DNA from 4 places in the Pectobacterium sp. A5351 genome. Region 2 is predicted to be linked to each of the others. Evidence: predicted binding sites of a transcription regulator. Region 2 holds the regulator's gene; each other region holds the start of a gene.

Region 1 (7,665 bases), 1.7 Mb from region 2:
GGCGCAGGCCTCGTGCTGACTGCTGTGGTGGCCTGTAGTAGCCGCACCGCACCGCCGGAGTTTTTCGCCAGCGGTTACGTTGCCGATCGCGGTATTGTGCGTTTGTGGCGTAAAGACGATGCGCAGAATACGACGGCGCTGACCACCGTGTTCAACCCGCTTCAGGGCAATGCTCTGGTGGTGACGCGCTATACGTTCCAACAGGATAAGCTACGCGAGATACAGCGTAATCAGCTCGGGGCGCAACAAGAAGATATGCGTTTGCGCTTTGCAGAAGATGGAACCGTCAGCTTTATGCAGCGGCAACTTGCCGAAAGACGAGAATCGGTTTCTGATGATGATATCGCGCTCTACCAGTTTGATGCTAAGCGTATGCTGGAGTTGAGCGATGTACTGCGAGCAGGAAAGGTGACGCTAAAGCAAGGGAAATGGCAGGAAGGGCAAGTACAGTCTTGTGACGGTACGGTGGTTCGCCCTGATTTTGACAATGATTCGCGTGAATGGATTGCAGAGCAAAAAGTGCAGGCAACGCGCCCGCTAAATGTCGCGTGGCTGGAAGCGCCGGAAGGGACGCAGCTATTGCTGGTGGTGGAAGATGATGTTTGCCAGTGGCAGCCTAAATAACGTTAATCTAAAAATCTGGCGATAAAAAACCCGGATTTCTCCGGGCTTCAGTATTTATCAGACAATCGTTATCGGATCGCCTATCAGGCTTGCTCGCGCTCAATGGCGCGGTAGCCGATGTCTTTTCGACAGAATACTCCCTGCCATTGAATACCCGCTGCGATTTCGTAAGCGCGCTGCTGCGCTTCAGCGACGGTATTGCCCAGTGCGGTGACGCACAGTACACGGCCGCCGTTGGTCACGACATTAATACCATTTAGCTTGGTACCAGCATGGAAGACCTTGCCATCTTCAGCATCCTGCTGCGGTAAGCCGGAAATCACATCGCCCGTGTTGTAGTCAGCCGGGTAGCCGCCTGCGGCCAATACCACGCCCAGAGACGGACGTTCATCCCAGACGGAATCTTTCTGGTCCAGCGTGCCATCACAGGCTGCCAGACACAGTTCCACCAGATCGGAGCGTAGGCGCAACATAATGGGCTGTGTTTCTGGATCGCCGAAGCGGCAGTTGAACTCGATCACTTTTGGCTGACCATCGGCAGAAATCATCAGTCCTGCATACAGGAAACCGACGTAGGTATTTCCCTCTGCGGCCATGCCGTTTACGGTTGGCCAAATTACCTGATCCATCACGCGCTGGTGGATTTCATCAGTCACGACCGGGGCTGGAGAATAAGCACCCATACCGCCAGTATTTGGGCCCGTATCTTTATCTCCAACGCGTTTATGATCCTGACTGGTTGCCATCGGTAGCACATTCTTGCCATCCACCATCACGATAAAGCTGGCTTCTTCGCCATCAAGGAATTCTTCCACCACGATACGGTGTCCGGCATCGCCGAATGCATTCCCCGCCAGCATATCCTGAATGGCGTTTTCCGCTTCCTGCAACGTCATGGCGACAATCACACCCTTGCCAGCGGCTAATCCATCTGCCTTGATGACGATAGGCGCACCTTTGCTGCGTACGTAGGCCAGTGCAGGTTCAACTTCGGTGAAGTTCTGGTATTCCGCTGTCGGGATGCGGTGGCGTGCCAGAAAATCTTTAGTGAAGGCTTTAGAACCTTCTAACTGTGCTGCGCCCTGTTTTGGGCCAAAGATTTTTAGACCCGCGTGCTGAAATGCATCGACAACACCGAGAACTAACGGTGTTTCTGGGCCAACGATGGTTAAATCGATGTGGTTTTCCTGCGCAAAAGTGACTAACGCTGGAATGTCGGTTGCGGCGATATCGACATTGGTCAGCGCTGGCTCAAGCGCGGTGCCGGCATTTCCCGGAGCGACATAAACGTGTTTTGCCAGCGGTGACTGTGCGGCTTTCCAGGCCAGCGCGTGCTCGCGTCCGCCATTACCAATGATTAAAATGTTCATTTCGGTCAAGCTCCAGAATTAATGGCGGAAATGGCGCATGTCGGTAAAAATCATCGCAATGCCGTGTTCGTTGGCGGCGGCAATGACTTCATCATCGCGAATGGATCCGCCTGGTTGGATCACACAGGTAATACCAACGGCAGCGGCAGCATCAATACCATCACGGAATGGGAAGAACGCATCAGATGCCATCGCGGAGCCTTTTACCTCCAGCCCTTCATCACCCGCTTTGATTCCGGCGATTTTTGCTGAATAAACACGGCTCATCTGACCGGCACCTATTCCGATGGTTATATTGTCGCGTGCGTACACAATCGCATTGGATTTGACGAATTTAGCCACTTTCCAGCAGAAGAGGGCGTCGCGTAATTCCTGTTCGCTTGGCTGACGTTCGGTCACGACACGCAGCTGAGACGCATCGACCATGCCCAGATCGCGATCCTGTACCAGCAAACCGCCGTTGACGCGTTTGAAATCCAGACCAGCAACACGTTGCTGCCAACTGCCACAGGTCAGGACGCGTACGTTTTGTTTGGCAGCGGTCACCTTCAATGCGGCCTCGCTGGCGGATGGCGCAATAATCACTTCGACAAACTGACGGCTGATAATGGCCTGCGCCGTTTCTTCATCCAGTTCACGGTTGAAAGCGATAATGCCGCCGAATGCCGATGTTGGGTCGGTTTTATAGGCGCGTTCGTAGGCATCAAGGATTGAACCGCCGATTGCTACGCCACACGGATTCGCATGTTTAACGATAACGCAGGCCGGTTCGGCAAATTCTTTCACGCACTCCAGCGCCGCATCGGTATCGGCGATGTTGTTATAAGACAGCGCCTTTCCTTGTAACTGCGTAGAGGTCGCGACAGAAGCCTCGCTAATATTCTCTTCTATATAGAAGGCGGCTTGCTGATGGCTGTTCTCGCCGTAGCGCATGTCCTGCTTTTTGATGTAGTTCAGGTTCAACGTGCGTGGGAAGCTACCTGATGGTTTATCGGTTTCACCGTGGTAAGGCGGAACCAGTGCGCCAAAGTAGTTGGCAATCATGCTGTCGTACGCGGCAGTGTGTTCGAAGGCTTTGATCGCTAAATCGAAACGGGTTTCGTAGGTCAGCGAACCGTCGTTGGCGTCGATTTCATTAATGATGGCGCTGTAGTCGCTGCTCTTGACTACGATAGCCACATCCTTATGGTTTTTTGCTGCGGAGCGAACCATCGTAGGGCCACCGATATCGATATTCTCGACGGCGTCTTCTAATGTGCAGTTCTCACGAGCCACGGTCTGGGCAAACGGATACAGATTCACAACAACGATATCGATCGGCTTGATGTCGTGCTGCGTCATGATCGCATCATCTTGACCGCGACGTCCCAAAATACCGCCGTGTACTTTCGGGTGCAGAGTCTTTACACGCCCATCCATCATTTCCGGGAAGCCAGTGTAGTCAGAGACTTCAGTCACCGGCAAGCCAGCATCAGCCAGCAAACGTGCGGTTCCTCCGGTTGAAAGGAGCTCGACACCACGGTGGGACAGAGCTTGAGCAAATTCGACAATACCTGCTTTGTCAGAAACGCTGAGCAGAGCGCGGCGAATTGGACGGCGTTGTTGCATGATGATGTTATCCCCTGGATTTGGGTAGTCAGTAAAGAACGGTATGTGAATATCGTCTTTGTCAGAGCAATAGTTGCGGAATAAAGAGAAATATTCAGTTAGCGTTCGCAAAAATACGACGATCTTGAATGGGGTGAATTGTAGCGAAAACGTTTGCGTGATGCTCGTCAATTTTTGAGTAGAATGCTTTCTGTGGATAAGTTTGTGCAAAAATAGGTATAAAGCGGGGTTTTGCTGTGGAATGCAGCAAACAAACATTTTTCTTTAAAATACCTATTGCGGCCTGCCGAGAAGTCCCTATAATGCGCCTCCACTGACACGGCAACAGCGCAAACGCAGTTGTGATGACAGGAAAAAGATTTCATAAAGCAGTCAGCAATGACTTGACTTTAAAGCGGATTAGCATAGTATATGCGACCCGCGCCACGAGAGATTGTGGCACTGCTCTTTAACAATTTAATCAGACAATCTGTGTGGGCACTCACAAGACCGTATCTTAACGATATAAAAAGTCTTGAAGAGTGAACAACAGTAAATTCATTACGAATAAACAGTTTTAATTCTTTGAGCATCGCTGACGAGTTCAGCAAATCAAACAAATCTTAAATTGAAGAGTTTGATCATGGCTCAGATTGAACGCTGGCGGCAGGCCTAACACATGCAAGTCGGGCGGTAGCACAGAGGAGCTTGCTCCTTGGGTGACGAGCGGCGGACGGGTGAGTAATGTCTGGGAAACTGCCTGATGGAGGGGGATAACTACTGGAAACGGTAGCTAATACCGCATAACGTCTTCGGACCAAAGCGGGGGACCTTCGGGCCTCGCGCCATCAGATGTGCCCAGATGGGATTAGCTGGTAGGTGAGGTAATGGCTCACCTAGGCGACGATCCCTAGCTGGTCTGAGAGGATGACCAGCCACACTGGAACTGAGACACGGTCCAGACTCCTACGGGAGGCAGCAGTGGGGAATATTGCACAATGGGCGCAAGCCTGATGCAGCCATGCCGCGTGTGTGAAGAAGGCCTTCGGGTTGTAAAGCACTTTCAGCGGGGAGGAAGGCGGTGAGGTTAATAACCTCATCGATTGACGTTACCCGCAGAAGAAGCACCGGCTAACTCCGTGCCAGCAGCCGCGGTAATACGGAGGGTGCAAGCGTTAATCGGAATGACTGGGCGTAAAGCGCACGCAGGCGGTTTGTTAAGTCAGATGTGAAATCCCCGAGCTTAACTTGGGAACTGCATTTGAAACTGGCAAGCTAGAGTCTTGTAGAGGGGGGTAGAATTCCAGGTGTAGCGGTGAAATGCGTAGAGATCTGGAGGAATACCGGTGGCGAAGGCGGCCCCCTGGACAAAGACTGACGCTCAGGTGCGAAAGCGTGGGGAGCAAACAGGATTAGATACCCTGGTAGTCCACGCTGTAAACGATGTCGATTTGGAGGTTGTGCCCTTGAGGCGTGGCTTCCGGAGCTAACGCGTTAAATCGACCGCCTGGGGAGTACGGCCGCAAGGTTAAAACTCAAATGAATTGACGGGGGCCCGCACAAGCGGTGGAGCATGTGGTTTAATTCGATGCAACGCGAAGAACCTTACCTACTCTTGACATCCACAGAATTCGGTAGAGATACCTTAGTGCCTTCGGGAACTGTGAGACAGGTGCTGCATGGCTGTCGTCAGCTCGTGTTGTGAAATGTTGGGTTAAGTCCCGCAACGAGCGCAACCCTTATCCTTTGTTGCCAGCGGTTAGGCCGGGAACTCAAAGGAGACTGCCAGTGATAAACTGGAGGAAGGTGGGGATGACGTCAAGTCATCATGGCCCTTACGAGTAGGGCTACACACGTGCTACAATGGCGTATACAAAGAGAAGCGACCTCGCGAGAGCAAGCGGACCTCATAAAGTACGTCGTAGTCCGGATTGGAGTCTGCAACTCGACTCCATGAAGTCGGAATCGCTAGTAATCGTAGATCAGAATGCTACGGTGAATACGTTCCCGGGCCTTGTACACACCGCCCGTCACACCATGGGAGTGGGTTGCAAAAGAAGTAGGTAGCTTAACCTTCGGGAGGGCGCTTACCACTTTGTGATTCATGACTGGGGTGAAGTCGTAACAAGGTAACCGTAGGGGAACCTGCGGTTGGATCACCTCCTTACCAAGAAGATGTGCGTTGAGTGAAGTGCTCACACAGATTGTCTGATGAAAATAACGAGCAGAAATACCTTAATAGGCTTGTAGCTCAGGTGGTTAGAGCGCACCCCTGATAAGGGTGAGGTCGGTGGTTCAAGTCCACTCAGGCCTACCAACTCTTCCGTGAGTGGTATATAAGGTATCTGTAAGCAACGATGGGGCTATAGCTCAGCTGGGAGAGCGCCTGCTTTGCACGCAGGAGGTCTGCGGTTCGATCCCGCATAGCTCCACCATTAAAAAGACTTCAGAGCGTATTGGAAACAGTATGCTGCGAAGTATTTTGCTCTTTAACAATCTGGAACAAGCTGAAAATTGAAACATGACAGCTGAACATGCATGACTGCCTTCGGGTGAGTTGTGATGAATCAGTCTGTCAATGAGTCTCTCAAATAATCGCAGCGCGAATGTGTCTTCAAGACACCTTCGGGTTGTGAGGTTAAGCGACTAAGCGTACACGGTGGATGCCTAGGCAGTCAGAGGCGATGAAGGGCGTGCTAATCTGCGATAAGCGTCGGTAAGCTGATATGAAGCGTTATACCCGACGATACCCGAATGGGGAAACCCAGTGTGTTTCGACACACTATCATGACATGAATCCATAGTGTCATGAGGCGAACCGGGGGAACTGAAACATCTCAGTACCCCGAGGAAAAGAAATCAACCGAGATTCCCCCAGTAGCGGCGAGCGAACGGGGAGGAGCCCAGAACCTGAATCAGTTTGTGTGTGAGTGGAAGCGTCTGGAAAGTCGCACAGTAAAGGGTGATAGTCCCGTACACAAAAATGCACAAGTTGTGAGTTCGATGAGTAGGGCGGGACACGTGACATCCTGTCTGAATATGGGGGGACCATCCTCCAAGGCTAAATACTCCTGACTGACCGATAGTGAACCAGTACCGTGAGGGAAAGGCGAAAAGAACCCCGGCGAGGGGAGTGAAATAGAACCTGAAACCGTGTACGTACAAGCAGTGGGAGCCTACTTGTTAGGTGACTGCGTACCTTTTGTATAATGGGTCAGCGACTTATATTCTGTAGCAAGGTTAACCGAATAGGGGAGCCGCAGGGAAACCGAGTCTTAACTGGGCGTTAAGTTGCAGGGTATAGACCCGAAACCCGGTGATCTAGCCATGGGCAGGTTGAAGGTTGGGTAACACTAACTGGAGGACCGAACCGACTAATGTTGAAAAATTAGCGGATGACTTGTGGCTGGGGGTGAAAGGCCAATCAAACCGGGAGATAGCTGGTTCTCCCCGAAAGCTATTTAGGTAGCGCCTCGTGAATTCATCTTCGGGGGTAGAGCACTGTTTCGGCTAGGGGGTCATCCCGACTTACCAACCCGATGCAAACTACGAATACCGAAGAATGTTATCACGGGAGACACACGGCGGGTGCTAACGTTCGTCGTGAAGAGGGAAACAACCCAGACCGCCAGCTAAGGTCCCAAAGTCATGGTTAAGTGGGAAACGATGTGGGAAGGCACAGACAGCCAGGATGTTGGCTTAGAAGCAGCCATCATTTAAAGAAAGCGTAATAGCTCACTGGTCGAGTCGGCCTGCGCGGAAGATGTAACGGGGCTAAACCATGCACCGAAGCTGCGGCAGCGACACTCAGGTGTTGTTGGGTAGGGGAGCGTTCTGTAAGCCTGCGAAGGTGTCCTGTGAGGGGTGCTGGAGGTATCAGAAGTGCGAATGCTGACATAAGTAACGATAATGCGGGTGAAAAACCCGCACGCCGGAAGACCAAGGGTTCCTGTCCAACGTTAATCGGGGCAGGGTGAGTCGACCCCTAAGGCGAGGCTGAAAAGCGTAGTCGATGGGAAACAGGTTAATATTCCTGTACTGGGTGTTACTGCGAAGGGGGGACGGAGAAAGCTAGGTTATCCGG
Region 2 (7,665 bases):
ATCACTCATTTGGCCCCAATTAAAGCGCTCATTACGGCTGCGAAAGCAACCGTGACAATACCCGCAGTCATCCGCCTGACAAATACCACGGCATGGATTAGGGACAACAAAGAGTTCAAGTTGCTCTGGCACAACACCTCCTGCTACAACTCTATTTATTGAAGCCCTGTTCTTTACCGCTGGCAAGCCCAAACGGACAGCCACAATGAAAATAATTAGATAACCGTTGTAATAACTGACGATTTTTTTTAAACATCAGGCATGTCTCAAAGTGACCCAACGCGCTATTTACAGTACGTTTTAACACAAACCCCACCATCGTGCCGCATTTTTAGCATAATCCTAACAGTTTGGACTCGACAGCGTCACGGCGCTATACTTCCCTTTTGTTGTACTTTTAATGAGGACACTATGCGTTTACTTCACACCATGCTGCGTGTTGGCGATTTACAACGTTCTATCGATTTTTATACTCAGGTTCTGGGCATGCGCGTACTGCGTACCAGTGAGAATACCGAATACAAATACACGCTGGCTTTCGTTGGTTATACCGAAGAGAGCGAAGGTGCGGTTATCGAACTGACCTACAACTGGGGCGTCGACAGCTATGATCTGGGCAATGCCTATGGTCATATCGCGTTGGGCGTTAACGATGTTGCCGCAACTTGTGAACGTATCCGCAAAGCAGGTGGCAATGTCACGCGTGAAGCTGGCCCGGTCAAAGGCGGCACAACCGTCATCGCGTTCATTGACGATCCTGACGGCTATAAAATCGAATTGATCGAAAACGCCCACGCGGGTAACGGCATTGGCCACTAATATCCTACATTCTACAGGTGCTGTATCAGCACCTGTTCTCTCCTCTTCTACTACCTCCGCCTTTGTAAGACAACGGACATGCTGCATCCCCAGCCAAAATTTGCCATAATACGCGCTGCGTTTTGCTAACAATTAAGAGACAAATGGCTGATAAAAGTGATCTGAACGCCCTGAGCGGTCGTTTTCGTGGGTTTTACCCGGTTGTGATTGACGTCGAAACCGCCGGATTTAATGCGAAAACTGATGCCTTGCTGGAAGTTGCGGCGGTAACATTAAAAATGGATCAAGACGGTTGGTTGCAGCCAGATGAAACACTACATTTTCATATTGAACCATTCGAAGGTGCGATCCTGGAACCCGCCGCGCTGGCGTTTAACGGCATTGACCCCACCAATCCGCTACGCGGTGCCGTGAGTGAATATGATGCGTTGCATGAAATTTTCAAAGTCGTGCGCAAAGGGATCAAGGAGCAAAACTGCAACCGTGCCATTATCGTTGCGCATAATGCCACATTCGATCACAGTTTCATGATGGCAGCAGCGGAACGCTGTAGCCTGAAACGCAACCCATTCCACCCTTTCGCTACCTTCGATACTGCGGCACTCAGCGGACTGGTGTTAGGCCAAACCGTCCTTGCTAAAGCCTGTATTACTGCGGGTATTGCATTTGACTCCAGCCAGGCACACTCCGCACTGTATGACACCAACCAAACGGCACTTCTATTCTGTGAGCTGGTTAACCGCTGGAAGCGTTTGGGCGGATGGCCGATTGCGCTGGAAGAAAATTCGCAGGAAGACGTGTCAGCCGAACATTAAGAAGAACGGAAAAATTGAGACAAGAAACGGGTGCCATAAGGCACCCGCTGGAAGAATTTACGCTCGCATCGTAACAACAGGTGACATCGTCATTACGTCAAAAGAACGCATTACTCTTGATCGGCCTGCTGCGCGTTGTATTTGTCGGCCGTTTCTTTGATCAGCGGTTGCAATTCACCACGCTGGAACATTTCAACCACGATATCACAACCACCAATCAGCTCGCCATCAACCCACAGTTGTGGGAACGTCGGCCAGTTCGCGTATTTCGGCAGCTCAGCGCGGATATCCGGGTTCTGTAAAATATCAACATACGCAAAACGCTCGCCACATGCAGACAACGCCTGAACCGTTTGTGCGGAAAAACCGCAACTTGGCAATTTCGGGGAGCCTTTCATGTACAGCAGAATCGGGTTTTCAGCAATTTGGCGCTGAATTTTTTCAATTGTCGGTGTCGTCATCTTCTTGCTTCCTTAAACCTATAGGATGGCTAACGTCCAAAACGCTAGCCATGAGCCGCCGTCAGAGATACTACGACAGCGACATTGACTCAGTGATATTGTACCGATGCCACCAGCCACAAAAAAACGCCATTTTTTGTAGGGGTATTTTCCCGGCAAGTTATTCGCCATTGATGAAATCGACGCCAGAAAGCGTTGATAAATCAATCGAAAAAACAACTATTAACGTTTTTTCACTATTCTGTATGAATAAAGCGGTCATGCCCACTTTTTTATGACGCCGTTTTCAGGAATACTGTGCGGATTGAGCGAGTTAAGGATTATGTTCGGTCACTTTTATTATGCGCTTATTTATTACTCTTTTTATATTATTTTTCAGCAATCTGTCCCTGAACGTCGTTCAGGCTGCGCCGCATACTCCGCATTCTGCGCCAAAGAAAAACACTGTTGAAGAAACCAATAAGAAAAGCCGTCAAACAAAAGGTAATGCGAAATCACCGACACCGATCAAAAGCAAAAAACCAGAACCCAGCGTAGCTAACACGAAAACCAAACCCCGCAGCGCGAACAAACCGACAGAAAAAAAGCCGTCACGGACGCAAAGCAGCACACCCGCGCTAGTGAAAAAAAATCTCAAAAAGCTAAAGCCTGAAGAAGAGAAACAGACAACCGCACAGGCCAGAGTCAAAAGCGGGCTGAAGAAAACGGCGATCAAGGGAAAAACGGAGAAAAATCCGGCCCCTACTGAAAAAGGCATGGCGCTGAGCGCGGCGCATAAAAAGCGTTATCAGCATGCCAAAACGACAGCAATGAATAAGTTGATGAGCCAGATAGGCAAGCCTTACCACTGGGGCGGCTCATCCCCCTTTACCGGATTCGACTGTAGCGGACTGGTCTATTACGCGTACAAAGATGTCGTTAAGATCCAGATTCCACGCACGGCTAACGAAATGTATCACCTGCGTGATGCCGCTCCGATTAAAAAGAGCGAACTAGAAAGTGGCGATCTGGTCTTCTTCCGCATCAATAATCGCGGCGCAGCCGATCACGTCGGGGTTTATCTGGGAGAAGGAAAATTTATCCAGTCGCCTCGTACCGGTTCAGATATTCGTATCAGCAAGCTGAATGAAGATTATTGGCAGGAGCACTACGTTGGCGCGCGTCGCGTGGTAACACCGCAGACCATTCGTTGAGAAACAGATTCAGACACGTTTTATGCAATATAAACGTGTCTGAATACCGAAAACCACACAGAGACATCGTTCGGTTAGTTCAGCACCGCAACAAAACTGAACACAATGATCATCGCCAATGCGCCAAGCGTTGTCAGCAAAGACATCTTCAGATCGGTATCCATAAATCACTCCTTATTAACGAACAAATTTTATCTGAAAGAGGAAACTGCCCTTTACAGCGAACCCATTCAGGCGGTTAAAACCACAAACAATAGGGTTATTACGATTCTTTCATAATTTTAGTGAAAAATCTCGGACCAATGCATCACTAATAGTATAAATTAGCCCTTTCCCTTTCATGATAAATCGGACACAATCCGCTGTTTATGAAAGCGCTGCGTATCGGTCGAAAAACGTCAACCCAGATCCCTTCGGTATAACATTCGGCATTCTCCTTCTGAAATCCTGTTTTTTAGCTTAGAAGAAGAACTTTAAACGTAGGCAAACGATTAACAATATACTTACGTCTGTAACAGGTAAGTTCAGGAGTCATTTTTAGATGGCAACGATTAAAGATGTGGCAAAACGTGCTGGTGTTTCCACCACAACCGTATCGCACGTGATCAATAAAACACGTTTCGTCGCCGAAGAGACTAAGGCAGCCGTCAGGGCGGCAATCAAAGAATTGCACTATTCGCCCAGCGCCGTCGCCCGCAGCCTCAAAGTTAATCACACTAAATCAATCGGTTTGCTGGCCACATCCAGCGAGGCTCCCTATTTCGCCGAGATCATCGAAGCCGTCGAAAATAGCTGCTATGCCAAAGGCTACACGCTGGTACTGTGTAATTCGCATAACGACATCGGTAAACAGCGCGCTTATCTCTCCATGCTGGCGCAAAAACGCGTCGACGGTCTCCTGGTGATGTGTGCCGAATATCCACCTGAGTTGTTGGCGATGCTGGAAGATTATCGCAGCATCCCGATGGTCGTGATGGACTGGGGACAGATGCACAGCGATTTTACCGATACGATTATCGATAACGCCTTTGAAGGCGGCTATATGGCAGGCCGCTACCTGATCGAACGCGGTCATCGGGATATCGGTGCCATCCCCGGTATTCAGGAACGCAACACCGGCAGCGGGCGCTACCTCGGCTTTTTAAAAGCGTTGAAGGAAGCAGATATCACCGTACGCGAAGAGTGGGTAGTTCAGGGCGATTTCGAGCCGGAATCCGGTTATAAAGCCATGCATCAGATTCTCGCGCAGAAACAGCGACCAACGGCCGTATTCTGTGGTGGCGATATCATGGCGATGGGTGCCATCTGCGCGGCAGACGAACTGGGTCTGCGCGTGCCGCAGGATATTTCGGTGATCGGTTATGACAACGTGCGCCACGCGCGTTTCTTTACGCCGGCGCTGACCACCATTCATCAGCCGAAAGAGCGTCTGGGGCAGTCCGCCTTCGCGATGTTGCTGGATCGCATTACCAGTAAGCGGGAAGATGCGCACGTCATTGAAGTCCATCCGACGTTAATTGAACGCCGCTCTGTGGCAGACGGCCCTTACCTCGATTATCGCCGCTAAGCGCGGCGACACGATACAGATAACTTTTTTATTCCAGCCAGTTCTCCTCTCTGCTTCAGCCAATTTTCTTGTATGCTGGCTGAAGTGGTTCTAAATTTAATACCGCGTTTCATTTTCTCTGGTGACAGCCGATACGTCGGCTGCGATAAGTGCTGCCCAGGTATGTTTTACGATACTTTTACACGTAAAAAGTTAAGGAGACATGATGGGGTTACCTTATACAGAAGAATGCGCGCCCTGGTTCCACATCGTGCAGAACATGTTGGATGTAGCAGATATCACCATCAACGGCCCCGTTCTTTTGACATCCGCGTAACCCATCCCGGCTTTTTTAAGCGTGTTCTGCGTGAAGGATCGCTGGGACTGGGAGAAAGCTACATGGACGGGTGGTGGGAATGTGAACGACTGGATATCTTTTCCCATCGTGTCCTGCTCGCGAGGTTGGAGGCGAAACTGCCCCGCCGTCTGCACGATCTCACACGGGTCGCCCTCTCCCGTATCATGAATCCGCAATCCCGTAGACGTGCTCCCTGTCCGTTCCCGCCGGATGTTCAGCTACTACCTTAACCTTTGTGCCGGAGCCTTCCGATCAAGAACCCTCCAGCTCTGGCAAGTGGTGTTCAGTCTGGATGGGGTCGACGGAGGATTACGCGTTCCACGCTGACAGAAAAGAAAAAACCGGACGAGGCTGTTCGTCCGGTTTACAAGAACAGATAACGCAGAAATTACTCTTCTTTGCTTAGGTCGCTTGCCTGCTTGCTGGCCAACACGCGCTCAACCGTATCCACTACGGCCTGTGTCTGCGGATCGATTTCAATATTGATGCGATGCCCCAGACGTTTCTGCCCCAGCGTAGTACGGTTCAACGTTTCGGGAATTAAATACACGCAGAAGCGCCCGCGAGTCACTTCCCCTACCGTCAGGCTGATACCATCAATCCCGACGAAACCTTTATGCAGCACATATTTCATCAGCGCTTCATCTGCCAGACGGAACCAAATCTGATGGTTATTCTCTGAAACCTGAATCTTCACCACTTCCGCCGTACACATGATGTGACCCGACATGACGTGTCCACCGATCTCGTCACCGAATTTTGCGGCACGCTCAATATTCACGACATCGCCTTCATGAATATCGCCCAGATTCGTTAATCGCAGCGTTTCCTTCATGAGATCAAAACTGACACGATCGCCGTCAATAGCGGTTACCGTCAGACAGCAACCGTTGTGCGCCACCGAAGCACCGGGCACAAGCCCTGGCAACAGGTCGGGCGGGAGTTGGACAACGTGGATGCGAAAGTTAGATTTTTCTTCAATCGACACCACCGACGCAGTGCCCTGAACAATACCGGTAAACATGCGGTTTGCCTCTTAAAAACAAAGAAATGACTTTGTGCAGTGTGCCCGATATTCCACGGAAAACCAAACCGGAATACGGTACGTCAGACGTTATCGAAACCGCTGCGTAACAAAAAGAATATATTCTCTTTCGAGCTGGTTTACTTTTATTAAATCGTTACAATAACGTTCTCGTTTTATTCTTGACGTTTTTCATATCCAGAGTATTCACCCCGCTAGCAAAATTAAGTCATTCAAGGAAGGTATCCGTGCAACAGTATCTGACAGAAGCGCGTAAATTATCAGCGCTTGCTGTTCCTGTCATTATTGCGCAAGTGTCCCAAACGTCGATGGGTGTCGTTGACACCGTCATGGCTGGCGCTTATAGCGCCACCGATATGGCCGCCGTTGCTGTAGGAACGTCAATCTGGCTACCTGCCATTCTTTTTGGTCACGGTCTGCTGTTGGCGCTGACGCCCGTTGTCGCACAGCTTAACGGTTCTGGCCGACGCGATCGCATCTCGCATCAGGTGCGACAAGCTTTTTTCCTGGCCGCTATTATTTCTGTCTTTACGATGCTGGTGCTGTATCAAGGGGAATATGCCATTAACCTGATGAGCGACGATTCGCCGGAACTGGCGGCGAAAGCCATTGGCTACCTGCATGCGCTGCTGTGGGGCGTACCTGGCTATCTGTTCTATCAGGTTTTGCGCTGCCAGTGCGAAGGGCTATCCAAAACCTACCCCGGCATGATGATTGGATTCATCGGGTTGCTAATCAATATCCCGATCAACTATGTCTTTATCCACGGTAAATTTGGCATGCCCGAACTGGGCGGTGTAGGCTGCGGCGTCGCTACCGCATCGGTTTACTGGATCATGATGCTGTTGATGATGGCCTACACCCGACGCGCCTCTTGGCTACGCGATATCCGGCGGCATCGTCCGGCATTCCGCCCAGACGTTGCCGTACTCAAGCGCCTCTTTGGTCTCGGTTTACCTATCGCGTTGGCGCTGCTTTTCGAGGTCACGCTGTTTGCCGTAGTGGCGCTGTTGGTGTTACCGCTGGGCGTCGTGGATGTGGCCGGTCACCAGATCGCGCTGAATTTCAGTTCGCTGATGTTCGTCCTTCCGCTGTCGGTTGGCGTCGCCACCACCATTCGCGTCGGACATCGGTTAGGGGAAGGTTCGGTCGATAACGCCCGCATTGCCGCGCATACTGGCATCATGGCCGGCGTGGCGCTAGCCAGCTGTACGGCCATTTTCACCACGCTGCTGCGTGAGCCTATTGCGCTGCTCTACAATCAGGATCCACTGGTGGTGGCAATGGCGTCTCAGCTCATGCTGTTGGCGGCCGTTTATCAAATCTCCGATGCCGTTCAGGCTATCGGCAGTGGCGTATTACGCGGCTATAAAGATACCCGGTCGATTTTCTATATTACGCTCACAGCGTATTGGGTGCTGGGTCTGC
Region 3 (7,665 bases), 690 kb from region 2:
AGACCATTTTGACCTGCGGGTAGGGGCCAGGTTGGCCGCAGTAAGTCTGGCGCGGGAAGGCGGCATCATTTTCAGGTGTTTCCTGTGTGCGCCAGACGACGCCATCCATCGCCAGTAACGTCAATCCACACCAGTGAGGATGTGCCACAGCGTTGTGCCACAAGTGAGCAGTGTGCGTGAACACCCGTCGAACGGCATCACTTCCGAGTCGCTGGCGGGCCTGGATAACCGCGCTGGGAGCAACAAAGGGACGGTTACCGGGCAGCATAATATCCAGCCGATTGACAATCTGATGAAGCGGCTCCTTACGTTCAAGCGCCATGCCGACAATGCACCAGACCATCATTTCGAGAGGAAGACGGCGTTTACGCAGGGTGACCACGCCGGACTCAGCAAGGCAACGAGCAATAAGTTCTGGGTCAAGAAAGTCGCCAAGAGAAGTCAAAGGGTTACGGGTCGAGTCGTAACGTGAAACGAGGTCGATGGCCTGAGAAATACGCATAAAAAAATCCGGAAATGAAGAACATTTCCGGATTCTTACACAGCTATTGGATCGTTCAACTGATCCTTAACTGATCAGCATTACTTCCCTGTCTGCTGTTTTTTAGTGTTGCAGGCAATCACCAGTCTTTCGCGAGTCAGTGGCCGCTGGTGGTGTATGGCACGGTAGGGACATTGGCGACATTTCTGCTGTTGGAAATCGCAGCAGTGAAGTTGGTCAAGGATCCAAAGGAACGCGGCATCTTTGTGCAAGGTGGGTTCCGTTCGAATACCGGTGTAATGGGGCTGGCGTTTGCAATGAGCGCCTATGGCGATGAAGGCATCGCGATTGGCTCACTGTATTTGATGGTGACGGTCATTATGTTTAACGCTCTGTCTGTCATTACGCTGACGCGCAGCTTGCAGCGGCAATCACCTGAACAGAAGATTCCGGTAAGCCAATTGCTGCGGGGCATTGTGACCAATCCGCTGATTATCGGTCTGCTTCTTGGCGCGGCCTATGGGCAAAGCCAACTGCCGATGCCTGGCGTCATTAAGCAGACCGGTGGCTTTATTTCTTCAATGGCGCTGCCGCTGGCGCTGCTATGTGCCGGAGCCAGTCTGGAGTGGCGCAGTATGTTCCGTTCGTCCAATGTTGCCGTGCTGGCTTCGGTGGCGAAGATATTGGTGGTGCCGGGGTTGCTCACGTTGGGTGGATGGCTGGTTGGATTTCGCGGTGTTGAGCTGGGGATTATCTTTCTGTTTTCTTCAACGCCAACCGCAGCAGGTAGCTATGCCATGACTCGCGCGATGGGCGGAAACGCCACGCTGGCAGCGAATATTATCGGATTGACGACAGTTGGCGCGTTTTTCATGATTGCCATTGGGCTGTATGTGCTGCGTTCACTCGGTGTGATTTAACGTCTGACACCGTTCGTTATTGATAGCAAAATGGAGGAGAAAAGATGGATGCACATTGTCCTGATTGTCACCACGTGATGCTGTGGCAGCCTGATGGTTCATTCCGATGTGAAGAGTGCCAACAGCGTTATCTGCGTGAGACTGCGTGCCCTGAATGTAAGCGCTTGCTTCAGGAGCTGAAAGCCTGTGGGGCGGTGGATTACTTCTGCCAGCAGCACGGGATGATTTCCAAACGGCGGGTTGTGTTTAGCTATTTACCTGCTGATTAAGCCTATTGGCTACTCCTGTACGCCATTGCGCCACAGCTCGGTCAGCTCTGGTGGCGCGCGGTCTTCGGGGATCAGCAAAATGACATCGGCATACTGATTCTGCTGTGGGTGACGGTAGCTGATGTGGATACGGTAATAGAATTGGTCGCCACGACCTGGGCCATCTGGTTCGCCGGGTTCGCGAGCCTGAGGAAAGGCATTACGGACCGCATGACAAATGCGATCCCGTTCGGATGGCGGCACGCTGGCGAGCGCGAAGCGTCGCGGCCCCGCCAGCTTGGGGATCCAGGCGAATCCCCCTTCACGCGCCAGCTCAATGATGGCGTCCTCGTTGAGCTCCGGCAACGTCTTCATAAGAACTCCTGACGAACCTCCACGCCCACGGTTTCCCACGACTGCATGACGATGTCGGCAACGGTGTGGTTAAAACGCTTGGCGGCATGTTGAATGGTATGGCGCGCGAAAATCTCGAAGTCTGCATTTTGCGGCAGCGCTTTATCGCAGAGTGTGTCGTACCAGATGCGACCGGCTTTTTCCCAGGAATGCCCGCCCAGCGCGATGGATGTCAGATAGAATGCCCGGTTGGGAATGCCTGAGTTCAGGTGAACGCCGCCGTTGTCTTCGCGTGTGTTCACATATTCGCTCATATGAGAGGGCTGAGGATCGATACCCAACAATTCATCATCATACGCCGTGCCCGGCTGAGACATCGAGCGTAGCGCCATGCCGCGAATGCCGTCTGCCAGCAGTTCGGCACCGATGAGCCAATCGGCTTGCTCCGCGGTTTGACCTAAATGGTACTGTTTGACCATGGAACCAAAGACATCAGACAGCGATTCATTTAACGCACCGGACTGGCGGAAATAAATCAGTCCGGCTTCGTTTTCGGTAATGCCGTGAGTGAGTTCATGTGCGATCACATCAAGCGCAATCGTGAAGCGATTAAATATTTTGCCGTCACCATCCCCGAATACCATTTGTTGCCCGTTCCAGAAGGCGTTCTGGTAATCCTGACCATAATGCACCGTGCCCGTCAGAGACAGCCCCTCAGCGTCCAGCGAATTGCGTTGGAAAATCTTCCAGAAAAAATCATAGGTGATGCCCAGATAGTTGTAGGCTTCATCGACGGCGATATCACCGTTGCTGTGCTGGCCTTCCGCACGTACCTGCTTGCCGGGCAACTGTTGCTGCTGTTCGGCATCGTGGATGCTGCGATTAGCCTGTTCGGCGGGTAACTTCTCATGGGGTTCTGGCCGACGATTATGGCTGACCATTAATGACTGAACGTGCATCAGCGTTTGTTGCGCGCAGTGGCGCTGTTCGTCTGTGCCGTTTGCAATAATGCGATGCAAAATATAAGGGGGAATTACGCTACAAATCGGTCTGGACTTCATACCTCATCTCCTTGAAAACGCTCATCAGGGGTAACACAGACGATCAACAAAGTTCACTGTCTTGTCTCTAATCCGCTTCATCATGCAGAGGCCGGAACCCGTATGGTGAAAACGGTTAATATAAATTAGTGAACTGGAAATGAGTATAGTTCAGATACCGGGGGCAAGAATGGGGGTGCACCGTCGTTTTAGGATAAATCCCCATTCAACGCTTTTGATGACGAACGCCCTATTTTGGTGTCCGGGATGAGGATTTTCTCTGCTTTTTCATGGAGTCTGGATTCGGTGCCAGCGTCGTGACCTGACTTTCTACCCAGCCGTCCTGCAAACGGGTTTTCAGCGTTTCACCGGGGGTGATTTGTGTGACGTTTTTTAATACCTTACCGTCTGAGGCGGTGGTGACGTTATAGCCGCGTGCCAGCGTTGCTAGCGGACTTACGCTCTCCAGCCTTGAACTGGCGATACCCAGCTTCTGTTTGTTTTGATTTAACTGGCGTTCCACCGCGCTTTGCATTTGGTAGCTCAACTGCTGCAAACGCTGCTGCGCCCGATGAATACGGGCCTGCGGTTGTTGTTGCATCAGACGCTGTTGTAAGCGTTCACTTCGGCGTGAGGTCTGTCGAAGTTGCTGCTGCATGGCGTCATCCAGCCGCTGACGCAGTTTGACCAACTGTGCCTGCTGACGTGCCAGCCGCAACTGCGGGTGCTGCTGCTGTAAACGGTGGTGCAGACGGGTAAAGTCTCGGTTGCGCCGGGCAAGGTAATAATCCATCGCCATTTCCAGACGCTGACGCTGGGACTGTATCTGGCGCAATAGCTCCAGTTGGTTACGGCTCACTAACTCGGCAGCAGCGGACGGCGTGGGCGCGCGCAGGTCGCCGACGAAATCAGCGATGGTGACATCGGTTTCATGGCCGACGGCGCTGACGATAGGAATGTGGCTGGCGAAGATGGCACGAGCCACCCGTTCATCATTAAAGCTCCACAGATCTTCCAGCGAACCGCCGCCGCGCCCGACGATTAACACATCACACTCATCTCTCTGGTTAGCCAGCTCGATGGCGCGAACAATCTGTAGCGGCGCGTCCGCGCCTTGCACTGACGTGGGATACACGATCACCGGCAGCGACGGATCGCGGCGCTGCAATACCTGTAAAATATCGTGCAGGGCGGCACCGCTGGTTGACGTAATTACGCCGACCTGTCTGGCGGGAGAGGGGAGCACTTGCTTAAACTGCTGGTCGAACAGCCCTTCTGCGGTGAGTTTCTGCTTGAGCTGTTCAAACTGCTGCTGCAACAGACCGTCGCCGGCAGGCTGCATACTTTCCGCCAGCAACTGATAGTCGCCACGCGGTTCATACAGCGTAATGGTGGCGCGAATCAGTACCTGTTGGCCGTTTTGCGGACGGAACGTCACCCTGCGGTTGCTGGTGCGGAACATCGCGCAGCGCACCTGCGCACGCTCGTCTTTCAGCGTGAAATACCAGTGGCCGGATGAGGGCTGAGAGAGGTTGGAGATTTCGCCGGAGAGCCAAATCTGGCCCATTTCCATTTCCAACAGTTGTCTAACCGTCTGATTCAGGCGGCTAACGGTAAAAATTGCAGAGGAGGGAAATTGAGACATTGTGAGCCAGATCAAATTTTAAAACAGTCACTTAATTGATCGATACTACCTACCTGAAACAGGTAATCAAGCATTTTAGTAAAATAATGCTGGAGGCAACCGATTACGCTCTGTATAATGCCACGGCAATATTTTATCTATTCTTACATCCACCTTGGTGAGATATTGCCCATGCTACGTATCGCTAAAGAAGCACTGACGTTTGATGACGTCCTCCTGGTTCCCGCTCATTCTACTGTTCTGCCTAACACTGCCGATCTGTCCACGCAGTTGACGAAAAACATCCGCCTGAACATTCCTATGCTGTCCGCAGCGATGGATACCGTTACCGAATCTGGTCTGGCTATTGCGCTGGCGCAGGAAGGCGGTCTGGGCTTTATTCACAAAAATATGTCGATTGAGCGCCAGGCTGAAGAAGTGAGCCGCGTGAAAAAACACGAAAGCGGCGTTGTGGTTGATCCACAGACCGTGACTCCAGAAACGACGCTGCGTGAAATGAAAGATCTGACCGAGCGTAACGGCTTTGCTGGCTATCCTGTCGTGGCAAAAGACAACGAACTGGTCGGTATCATCACTGGTCGTGACGTGCGTTTTGTTACCGATCTCGAAAAACCGGTTAGCGCGTTCATGACGCCGAAAGAGCGTCTGGTCACTGTCAAAGAAGGCGAAGCGCGCGATATCGTGCTGCAAAAAATGCACGAAAAACGTGTCGAAAAAGCCTTGGTCGTTGACGACAAATTCCACCTGATCGGCATGATCACGGTAAAAGATTTCCAGAAAGCAGAACGTAAACCGAACGCCTGTAAAGACGAACACGGTCGTCTGCGCGTAGGCGCAGCGGTTGGCGCAGGTGCGGGTAACGAAGAGCGCGTTGATGCGTTGGTTGCCGCAGGCGTTGACGTTCTGCTGATCGACTCCTCACACGGCCATTCCGAAGGCGTATTGCAGCGTATTCGTGAAACGCGTGCGAAATACCCGAACCTCGAAATTATCGGCGGTAACGTCGCGACGGGCGCAGGTGCGAAAGCGCTGGTTGAAGCAGGCGTTAGTGCAGTCAAAGTGGGTATCGGCCCGGGCTCTATCTGTACGACGCGTATCGTGACTGGCGTAGGTGTACCGCAGATTACGGCGATCTCCGATGCGGTTGAAGCGCTGGAAGGCACGGGCATTCCGGTCATCGCCGACGGTGGTATCCGTTTCTCTGGCGACATCGCTAAAGCCATCGCCGCAGGCGCAGCCTGTGTCATGGTCGGTTCCATGCTGGCGGGTACGGAAGAATCCCCGGGCGAAATCGAACTGTATCAGGGGCGTTCATTCAAATCTTACCGCGGTATGGGGTCATTGGGTGCGATGTCCAAAGGTTCATCAGACCGTTACTTCCAGACCGATAACGCGGCCGACAAACTGGTGCCGGAAGGTATTGAAGGCCGCGTAGCCTATAAAGGTCGCCTGAAAGAGATCGTTCACCAGCAGATGGGCGGCTTGCGCTCCTGTATGGGGCTGACCGGCTGCGCGACTATCGATGCGCTGCGCACGCAGGCTGAGTTTGTACGCATCAGCGGCGCGGGCATTCAGGAAAGCCACGTTCACGACGTTACCATTACTAAAGAGTCACCGAACTACCGTATGGGTTCATAAGGTGATTTAACGCGATAAACCCTGTACTATTTTGCGCCGCTCTGCCTTTGCGTAAGGCCGAGCGGCCAGATGGGTTTACTTTTTTCTTTCGCTTTTGTCTTTTGCTTTTTGGAACATGCTCCTCATGACTCAAAACATTCATCAACACCGCATTCTTATTCTGGATTTCGGCTCGCAGTACACGCAACTGGTGGCACGTCGCGTGCGTGAACTGGGCGTTTACTGTGAACTGTGGGCATGGGATGTCACGGAAGCGCAGATTCGCGGGTTTAATCCGAACGGGATCATCCTGTCCGGCGGCCCGGAAAGCACCACCGAGTTTGGCAGCCCACGTGCGCCAGAATACGTGTTCAACGCTGGCGTACCGGTATTAGGCGTGTGTTACGGCATGCAGACGATGGCGATGCAACTGGGCGGCCACGTTGAAGGTTCCAACGAGCGTGAGTTTGGTTATGCGCAGGTAGAAGTGAAGACCGAGAGCGCGCTGGTGCGTGATATTCAGGATGCGTTGAGCGCCGCAGGTGCACCGCTGCTGGATGTCTGGATGAGCCACGGCGACAAAGTGACGGCAATCCCAGAAGGGTTTGAGACTGTTGCGAGTACCGATACCTGTCCGTTTGCCATCATGGCGAACGAAGAAAAACGTTTTTACGGCGTGCAGTTCCACCCGGAAGTGACGCACACCCGCCAGGGCCAGCGCATGCTGGAGCGTTTTGTCCGTGACATCTGCCAGTGTGAAGCACTATGGACGCCCGCCAAGATTATCGACGATGCGGTGACCCGTATTCGTGAGCAGGTCGGCAACGACAAAGTGATTCTGGGTCTGTCTGGCGGCGTGGATTCTTCTGTGACCGCGATGCTGCTGCACCGCGCGATTGGCGACCGCCTGACCTGCGTGTTTGTCGATAACGGCCTGCTGCGCCTGAATGAAGCCGATCAGGTGCTGGAAATGTTCGGCGATCATTTCGGTCTGAACATTGTGCATGTGGCAGCGGAAGATCGCTTCCTGAGCGAACTGGCTGGCGAAAATGATCCAGAAGCCAAGCGTAAGATCATCGGTCGCGTGTTTGTTGAAGTGTTCGATGAAGAAGCCAGCAAGCAAGCCGAAGTGAAATGGCTGGCGCAAGGCACCATCTACCCAGACGTGATCGAATCCGCGGCATCTGCCACGGGCAAAGCGCACGTGATCAAGTCCCACCACAACGTAGGTGGCTTGCCGAAAGAGATGAAGCTGGGTCTGGTTGAGCCGCTGAAAGAGCTGTTCAAAGACGAAGTGCGTAAGATCGGTCTGGAACTGGGTCTGCCGTACAACATGCTGTACCGCCATCCGTTCCCGGGC
Region 4 (7,665 bases), 500 kb from region 2:
CTTTTCATCTTACGGCCCAGCATATTATGCAGGGCAATCAGCGCAGGTTCACTTTCCAGACGCTCACCGTAAGGCGGGTTACTGATGACCGTACCTTTAGAGCCTTCCGGCAACGGATTCTGGAGCTGTGCTGCATCTTTTACACCGAAATAAATCAGTTCAGCCACGCCTGCACGACGTGCATTGGCTTTAGCGATATCAATCACCCGGCGGTCATTATCCGATCCGAAGAAACGTGAGGTCGTTGCCTGCAAGCCTTGACGGGCGCGCACTTGTGCTTCCGCCGTCACCTCGCGCCAGAGTTCGGCGTCGTGTTTTAACCAGGCATTAAATCCCCAGTGCGTACGGTGTAAACCGGGTGCGCGATCGGCGGCCATCATCGCCGCTTCGATCAGCAACGTCCCGGAACCACACATCGGGTCGACCAGCGGCGTGCCATTTTGCCAGCCGGAACGTAACACAATTGCCGCCGCCAGATTTTCTTTCAGCGGTGCCAGTCCCGCCAGATCGCGGTAGCCACGTTGATGTAACCCTTCGCCGCTTAAATCCAGCGAGACACTCGCTGTATCACGCTGTAAAAAAACGTTAATACGAATATCCGGTTGCTGCTTTGCCACATCGGGCCGCTGTCCGGTTTTGCGCGTAAAGCTATCCACAATCGCATCTTTGACTTTTAACGCGCCGTACTGGCTGTTGCGGATATCTTCATTGGTGCCGGTAAAATGGACGGCAAAGGTTTTATCGATGCTGAAAACCGTTGACCAGTCAATCGCCTGCACGCCCAGATACAAATCCAGGTCGCTGTGTACCTTGAATTCATTCAACGGTAGCAGAATGCGCGACGCCAGACGGCTCCACAGCAGGCTCTGGTACATCAGGCGGTTATCACCCTCAAAATGGACACCACCCTGCACCACTGTACAGGACTGCGCACCCAATGATTCGAGTTCGCTTTTTAATAACTCTTCCAGTCCCCGCGCCGTGCTGGCAAACAAAGCATTCATGTCGTCACTATCACCAAAATATGTAAAAACGAACTATACCCTAAATAATTCACGTTGCGTGAAGGCGACAACCGCATGAATCCCCAGGAGCTTACATAAGTAAGTGACTGGGGTGAGTAAGGGCGGTCAACGCACAAGCAGCTTGAAGTATGACGGGTATAGAAAAAGAAATTGAGGCGCATTATAGCTAATCCGAGACGCTTGTCATAAAGTTGCCGTTTTACTTTGGCGAGGAACAGGTCAGTGATTGGCGTAACGCGGCTTTATATTCATCCGGTAAAATCAATGCGAGGGCTACAACTGTCCCACGCGATGGCGTCTGTCAGCGGGTTGGCGAACGATCGTGCCTTCATGATTACCGAACTTGATGGAACCTTTATTACCGCTCGCCAGTATCCACAAATGGTGTTGTTTACACCGGCGCTGCTGCCGGACGGGCTGTTTATTGCCGCGCCGGATGGCCAAACCGCCACCATACGTTTTGCCGACTTCACCGCAGCACCGCAGCCGACAGAGGTGTGGGGAACGCACTTTACGGCACTCGTCGCTCCTGATTCCATCAATGTCTGGTTAAGCCACTATTTTCAGCGCGCCGTCCAGCTGCGCTGGGTGGGCAATGAACCGTCGCGACGGGTTAAGCATTATCCAGAAGTGCCTTTGGCATTTGCTGACGGCTATCCGTTTCTGTTAATCAATGACGCCTCATTTCAGGCGTTACGCCAGCGTTGCCCCGCCGGCATTAAAATCGAGCAATTTCGCCCCAATCTGGTGGTGACAGGCGCAGACGTCTTTGCCGAAGATAGCTGGAAGACCATTCGTATTGGCGAGGTTATTTTTGACGTCGTCAAACCCTGTAGCCGCTGTATTTTCACCACCGTCAGCATCGAACGTGGCCGTAAGCACCCTTCAGGAGAACCGCTGGCAACACTGCAATCGTTTCGTACTGCCGAGAACGGCGACGTTGATTTTGGGCAAAATCTGGTCGCCAGAAATACGGGCATCATTCGTGTGGGCGACACATTGGAAGTCTTAGCGACCAAACCCCCGCGTCCTTATGGCTCCGGCCAGGTAGTCGAAAGCCTTGTCGTTCCCGAAAAAAGCGAACAGGCCGTCACCATCCACTATCAGGGAAAATCGTTACAAGGGAACAATCAGCAGATTTTACTGGAACAGTTGGAACAACAGGGTATTCGAATCCCCTATTCTTGTCGGGCAGGACTATGCGGTTGCTGTAAATTGACGCTGGTCAGCGGAGAAGTTTCCGCACTGAAGCAAAGTGCCATCAGGGAAAACGGCGAGATTCTTAGCTGTAGCTGTATTCCTCAGAGTGACGTTCATTTGCAATAGCCAAAGAAAAAATAGCGTACATGCAGCTTGAAGTATGACAAACCTATACCCTAAATAATTCGAGTTGCAGGAAGGCGGCAAGGGAAGGAATCCCGATGAGCTTACTCAGGTAAGTGATTCGGGTGAGTGAGCGCAGCCAACGCACATGCAGCTTGAAGTATGACGGGGATATGACGGGGTTTAGACGACCTTGGCATACTCAAATGCCGACGTGCCTTCACCCAATGTGGTTTCCCACTCAGCGCTATTCTGCACAGCGGCAGGCATTAATCTGTCGTGCATGATTTTTATGGCATCACCCAACCCCATCGTCTTCCCATTTAATGACAACTGCTCTTGCGCCAGCAAACAGAGACAGGCTTTATCTCCTGCTTCCGCCACCAGGAAACAGGCCGTTTCATGGGTCTCAGTGAGCTGTACCTGCACAATATCCCCCGCCTGCGGCGAATGGGGCACAGCAGCCGGCTGTTGGATGAAATGCCAGCTTTTCGGCATTAACGGCTTGAGGAATCGGGTCGCCACCAGCGCGTTCAAAACTAATTCGCCTTGAAGGTCGCGGTGCAGCGCCGCTTTCTGACATTTGTCGTTATAGGTAAAAAATAACGCGGCGTCGTCAACGCAGAAGGCACATTCATTGAAAGCATCCGGCGTTAACATTTTAGAGGGAAAACGAGAACGGAATAACATGCCGTTAGCCAGATCCAACATCAGGCGATCGTGTTCGGTATCAAAATACCAGCGCCAGTTATCGTCAGGTTTTAACTTCATATTATTTACCCTTCGTCTTTACAGTAGAAATATCAGAAATGGCTGATTGTGTTTTCTTACACTTCATTAAGTGTTCATCGACATAAACGTCGCGGTAAGAAAATCAGACATCGGTTGATAGATTATTTACGCAAACGGATAAAATATAGACTAGCTGGGGGGATAAATAAACCCCCAGCTAAAAATGAAAGGAATTTCAGATTAAATATGTGTAACGATATCTTTAATCAGACGAGGGCCGTGGAAAATAAAGCCCGAATATATCTGCACCAGCGATGCGCCAGCCGCCATTTTTTCACGTGCGGCGACCAAAGAATCAATTCCGCCAACGCCAATAATCGGTAGACGTCCCGCTAATTCCTGTGACAAACGACGGATAATTTCCGTGCTGCTGGTCTGCAATGGACGTCCACTTAATCCGCCTGTCTGCCCGCAGTGGTTTAATCCCTGAATCAGTTTTCTATCGAGCGTGGTATTCGTGGCAATCACACCATCGATGTTATGACGAACCAGACTATCGGCAATTTGGATCAATTCTTCCTCAGAAAGATCCGGCGCGATCTTTACCGCTACAGGGACATACTTCTGATGTTTCTCTTTTAATTCTGCCTGCTTGTTCTTTATTGCCAGCAAAAGATCGTCCAGTGCTTCACCATATTGCAGGCTGCGTAACCCCGGCGTATTGGGTGACGAAATATTGATCGCGATATAGCCAGCGTGGGCATAAACCTTATCCATGCAGATCAAATAATCGTCTTTACCTTGCTCAACCGGCGTATCTTTATTCTTGCCAATGTTGATCCCTAATACACCGCCAAAGCGTGTTTGCTTTACATTCTCAACCAGATAATCTACGCCTTTATTATTGAAACCCATCCGGTTGATCAACCCTTCCGCTTCTACTACGCGGAATAATCTCGGTTTATCATTACCGGATTGTGGACGCGGCGTGACCGTCCCCACTTCAATAAAACCAAACCCCATTGCGCCTAATGCATCAATACATTCGCCGTCTTTATCTAATCCCGCCGCCAGACCGAGTGGGTTTTTAAAAGATAACCCCATGCAGGTAACTGGTTTAGTTGGAACAGATTGACGGACGAGAAATTCAAAAGGCGTGTTGGTAATACGACGTAATTGTTGGAAGGTCAGCTCATGCGCACGCTCTGGATCGAGCTGAAACAGGGCTTTTTTGATAACGGGATAGAACATATTGTCTCCTGAGATCCCTATCGCAAAGGTATCTTGCCTACGCTGAAAGTAAGCAATCGTGGATTAGCGCTTGATAATAACGTTACGTCACGCTGTGGTAAGGGATAGATCGTAAAGACGCTGCAAGTACATCCCTGTAAGCTCGAGCCGCGCCATCCCTGGCGCGGACGCTTTACTCTTCTATCCCCAACCACCGTTATCATTCCGCAGAAAATAATCGTCACAATCTAAGATTATGAATTCACGGGCGGTGATGGTAATTCCATCTTTGCGGAAAGTAAAACGTTTGCGGAAGTGAGAAATGGCATAAGAGAGAATGCCACACGCGGCAGGATACCGCGTGTGGCTGGGCTAATCGCGTGGCAGGATTAGTCTTGCAGTGCCTTGCTGATCTTCTCGAACAGATCGCCAGACAGGTTTTCCAGCGTCTTCAGTTGCTCCAGCGCCTGACGCATTTGCGCCTGACGTTTGGCATCATAACGTTTCAGGCGGATCAACGGTTCGATCACGCGAGCCGCGACCTGCGGATTGCGGGTGTTCAGATCGCTCAGAATCTCCGTCAGGAAGCGATAGCCGCTACCGTCTTCGGCATGGAAAGCCGACGGATTAGCGGCCGCAAACGCCCCCACCAACGAACGCAGGCGGTTAGGGTTATTCAGGCTGAATGAACGGTGTTGCAACAGTTCACGCACGCGGGTCAGCACATCGGCTGCCGGGCTGGTGGCTTGCAGCACAAACCATTTATCCATGACCAAACCATCCTGATGCCAGCGGTTATCAAACTGCGTCAGCAATTCATCACGCACCGGCAACTGTGCCTCAACCGCCGCCGACAGCGCCGCCAGCGAATCGGTCATGTTATCCGCCTGACGAAACTGCGCCTGTACCAGTTTATCTGCCAGCGCGTCATCGCTGAATGCCAGATAATGCAGGCAGACGTTGCGCAGCGCGCGTTTACCCATATCCGCATGTTCGATGCGATACTGTGGCGCCTGATTCGCGTGGTATACCGCCAGCCACTCATCCGCCATCTCTTTCGCCATCGTATGCGTCATGCTGTCGCGTACGGCAGCGATCGCCGTCGGATCGATGATATCAAACAGCTCAGCAATCTCGTTTTCGCTCGGCAATGTCAGAATCTGAGAAGCCAGCATCGGATCCAGTTTGTCGTCCAGCAACACGCCACGGAAAGCATCGACAAAATGCATCGGCACGGAAAGCGGCTGTTTCTGCTGAAAGCGTGAAACGTTCAGGCGGATATAGTTGGCCAACAAGCTCTGTGCCGCATCCCAACGAGAGAACGCATTGCTCGCATGACGCATCAGGAACGTCAGTTGTTCATCGCTCCAGGCATAGTTCAGTTTTACTGGCGCAGAAAATTCACGTAATAAAGAAGGAATTGGGCGGCAAGGTACCTGATCGAAAATGAACGTCTGTTCGGATTCGGTCACATTGAGTACCGACGCCAGCAGTTGGCCGTCTTTCTGTAACGGAATCACCTGCCCTTGCGGATCGTACAGTTCGATATCCAGCGGAATGTGCAGTGGCAGTTTGGGTTGTTTGTCGGCACCGACTGGCGTCGTCTGGCTCACGCTCAGCAGATATTGTTGTGTCTGCGGATCGTAATCATCACGCACGGTCAGCACCGGCGTGCCAGACTGGCTATACCAACGACGGAACTGGGTAAGATCGACACCGGAGGCGTCTTCCATCGCCTGCACGAAATCATCACAGGTCGCCGCGCTGCCATCGTGACGTTCAAAATACAGACGAATGCCGGCCTGGAAGCCTTCTTCACCTAATAAGGTGTGCATCATGCGGATCACTTCCGATCCCTTTTCATAGACCGTCAGCGTATAGAAGTTATTCATCTCGATCACCTGATCGGGACGAATCGGATGGGACATCGGGCTGGCATCTTCGGCGAACTGCGCACCGCGCATCACACGTACGTTATCGATACGGTTCACCGGGCGCGACCCCAGGTCAGAGCTGAATTCCTGATCGCGGAACACCGTCAACCCTTCTTTCAGGCTAAGCTGGAACCAGTCGCGGCAAGTCACGCGGTTACCCGTCCAGTTATGGAAATATTCATGGCCGATCACCGCTTCAATGTTCAGATAATCTTTATCCGTCGCGGTTTCTGCCTTGGCCAGCACGTATTTAGAGTTGAATACGTTCAGCCCTTTATTCTCCATCGCCCCCATGTTGAAGAAATCAACGGCGACGATCATATAAATGTCGAGATCGTATTCCAGACCGAAACGCTCTTCGTCCCACTTCATCGCATTTTGTAACGAGGTCATCGCCCAGCCAGCGCGATCGAGGTTGCCACGGTCAACATACAACTCCAGCGCAACATCACGGCCAGAACGTGTCGTGAAACGATCCTGAAGGACATCAAAATCGCCAGCAACCAGTGCGAACAGGTAAGCTGGTTTCGGGAACGGATCCTGCCACTCAATCCAGTGGCGGCCGCCTTCCAGCTCCCCTTGCGCCATGCGGTTGCCGTTAGAGAGTAAATAAGGATAGCGTGCTTTATCCGCCGTAATGCGCGTAGTGAATTTTGCCAGCACATCCGGCCGGTCGAGATAGTAGGTAATATGACGGAAACCTTCGGCCTCGCACTGCGTACACAGGGCTTCACCGGATTGATATAGCCCTTCCAGCGCGCTGTTAGCGGCGGGATTGATTTCCGTTTCGATGCTGAGCGTAAAACGCGCAGGTAATTGCGCCAGAATCAGGCCATCGTCCTGCTGCTGATAATGCGTCCACGGCTGCCCATCAACGCTCAGCCCGATCAGAACCAGCCCTTCGCCATCCAGCTTCAACGGCGCGCCAGCGTCCCCCTGCAACACCACCTGACTCACGGCTTTTACGCGCGTTTTCTCGGCATGGAGATCGAAATCCAGTGCAATGTCGGTAATGGTATAATCCGGCGTACGGTAGTCATGGCGATATTTTATTTGCGGCTGTTGATTCATATAAAGTTTCCACCTCGTCATAAGCATCAAAGATCAAGTCTAAGCCTGTTATCTTAATGTTACCACGACAAAATAATGAGGATAATCATCGTACCGTGGTTCGTGCCCGCACGTCTCGCTATGTTGTCGTAATGTAATAAACGGATAATCAAGGTATACTGGCCGGACATTGCTGATTGTCCCGATGGTGGATAGGCATCTTACGAGGATGCTGTAACGCATTATGACTTTGCACACTTCCCCGATTCTACACGCATTGCTGGATACCGACGCCTACAAGCTGCACATGCAACAGGCGGTGTATCATCACTATTATGATGTTGACGTTGCAGCTGAATTTCGCTGCCGCG

What was found. Region 2 encodes PurR, which represses purine synthesis genes. Its sites were predicted from a motif close to CANGCAAACGTTTGCNTG; they were not measured.
Region 1: a site for PurR is predicted at 3,745-3,762, ahead of purH (bifunctional phosphoribosylaminoimidazolecarboxamide formyltransferase/IMP cyclohydrolase). Genes of this name have one in related genera too.
Region 3: a site for PurR is predicted at 4,781-4,798, ahead of guaB (IMP dehydrogenase). Genes of this name have one in related genera too.
Region 4: a site for PurR is predicted at 4,607-4,624, ahead of pyrD (quinone-dependent dihydroorotate dehydrogenase). Genes of this name have one in related genera too.

What each region holds. Positions count from the first base shown of each region.
Region 1 is NZ_CP116477.1:239,847-247,511, forward strand. Features, by position in the region: gene O1Q74_RS01115 (DUF1481 domain-containing protein) at 1-624, shown strand, start outside; gene purD (phosphoribosylamine--glycine ligase) at 708-1,994, opposite strand; gene purH (bifunctional phosphoribosylaminoimidazolecarboxamide formyltransferase/IMP cyclohydrolase) at 2,013-3,602, opposite strand; rRNA gene O1Q74_RS01130 (16S ribosomal RNA) at 4,207-5,748, shown strand; tRNA gene O1Q74_RS01135 (tRNA-Ile) at 5,822-5,898, shown strand; tRNA gene O1Q74_RS01140 (tRNA-Ala) at 5,941-6,016, shown strand; rRNA gene O1Q74_RS01145 (23S ribosomal RNA) at 6,218-7,665, shown strand, end outside.
Region 2 is NZ_CP116477.1:1,908,701-1,916,365, reverse strand. Features, by position in the region: gene O1Q74_RS09135 (DUF1289 domain-containing protein) at 1-132, opposite strand, end outside; gene gloA (lactoylglutathione lyase) at 412-819, shown strand; gene rnt (ribonuclease T) at 963-1,634, shown strand; gene O1Q74_RS09120 (Grx4 family monothiol glutaredoxin) at 1,745-2,095, opposite strand; gene O1Q74_RS09115 (C40 family peptidase) at 2,437-3,288, shown strand; gene cydH (cytochrome bd-I oxidase subunit CydH) at 3,363-3,452, opposite strand; gene purR (HTH-type transcriptional repressor PurR) at 3,830-4,855, shown strand; partial or broken gene O1Q74_RS09100 (cyclopropane-fatty-acyl-phospholipid synthase) at 5,061-5,383, shown strand; gene O1Q74_RS09095 (riboflavin synthase subunit alpha) at 5,581-6,216, opposite strand; gene O1Q74_RS09090 (MATE family efflux transporter) at 6,465-7,665, shown strand, end outside.
Region 3 is NZ_CP116477.1:1,222,030-1,229,694, forward strand. Features, by position in the region: gene O1Q74_RS05780 (IS4 family transposase) at 1-502, opposite strand, end outside; partial or broken gene O1Q74_RS05785 (AEC family transporter) at 586-1,401, shown strand; gene O1Q74_RS05790 (zinc ribbon domain-containing protein) at 1,446-1,670, shown strand; gene O1Q74_RS05795 (protealysin inhibitor emfourin) at 1,680-2,024, opposite strand; gene O1Q74_RS05800 (M4 family metallopeptidase) at 2,021-3,064, opposite strand; gene xseA (exodeoxyribonuclease VII large subunit) at 3,294-4,688, opposite strand; gene guaB (IMP dehydrogenase) at 4,860-6,326, shown strand; gene guaA (glutamine-hydrolyzing GMP synthase) at 6,451-7,665, shown strand, end outside.
Region 4 is NZ_CP116477.1:2,412,071-2,419,735, forward strand. Features, by position in the region: gene rlmKL (bifunctional 23S rRNA (guanine(2069)-N(7))-methyltransferase RlmK/23S rRNA (guanine(2445)-N(2))-methyltransferase RlmL) at 1-1,004, opposite strand, end outside; gene O1Q74_RS11280 (YcbX family protein) at 1,248-2,351, shown strand; gene O1Q74_RS11285 (cell division protein ZapC) at 2,532-3,119, opposite strand; gene pyrD (quinone-dependent dihydroorotate dehydrogenase) at 3,321-4,331, opposite strand; gene pepN (aminopeptidase N) at 4,700-7,315, opposite strand; gene pncB (nicotinate phosphoribosyltransferase) at 7,539-7,665, shown strand, end outside.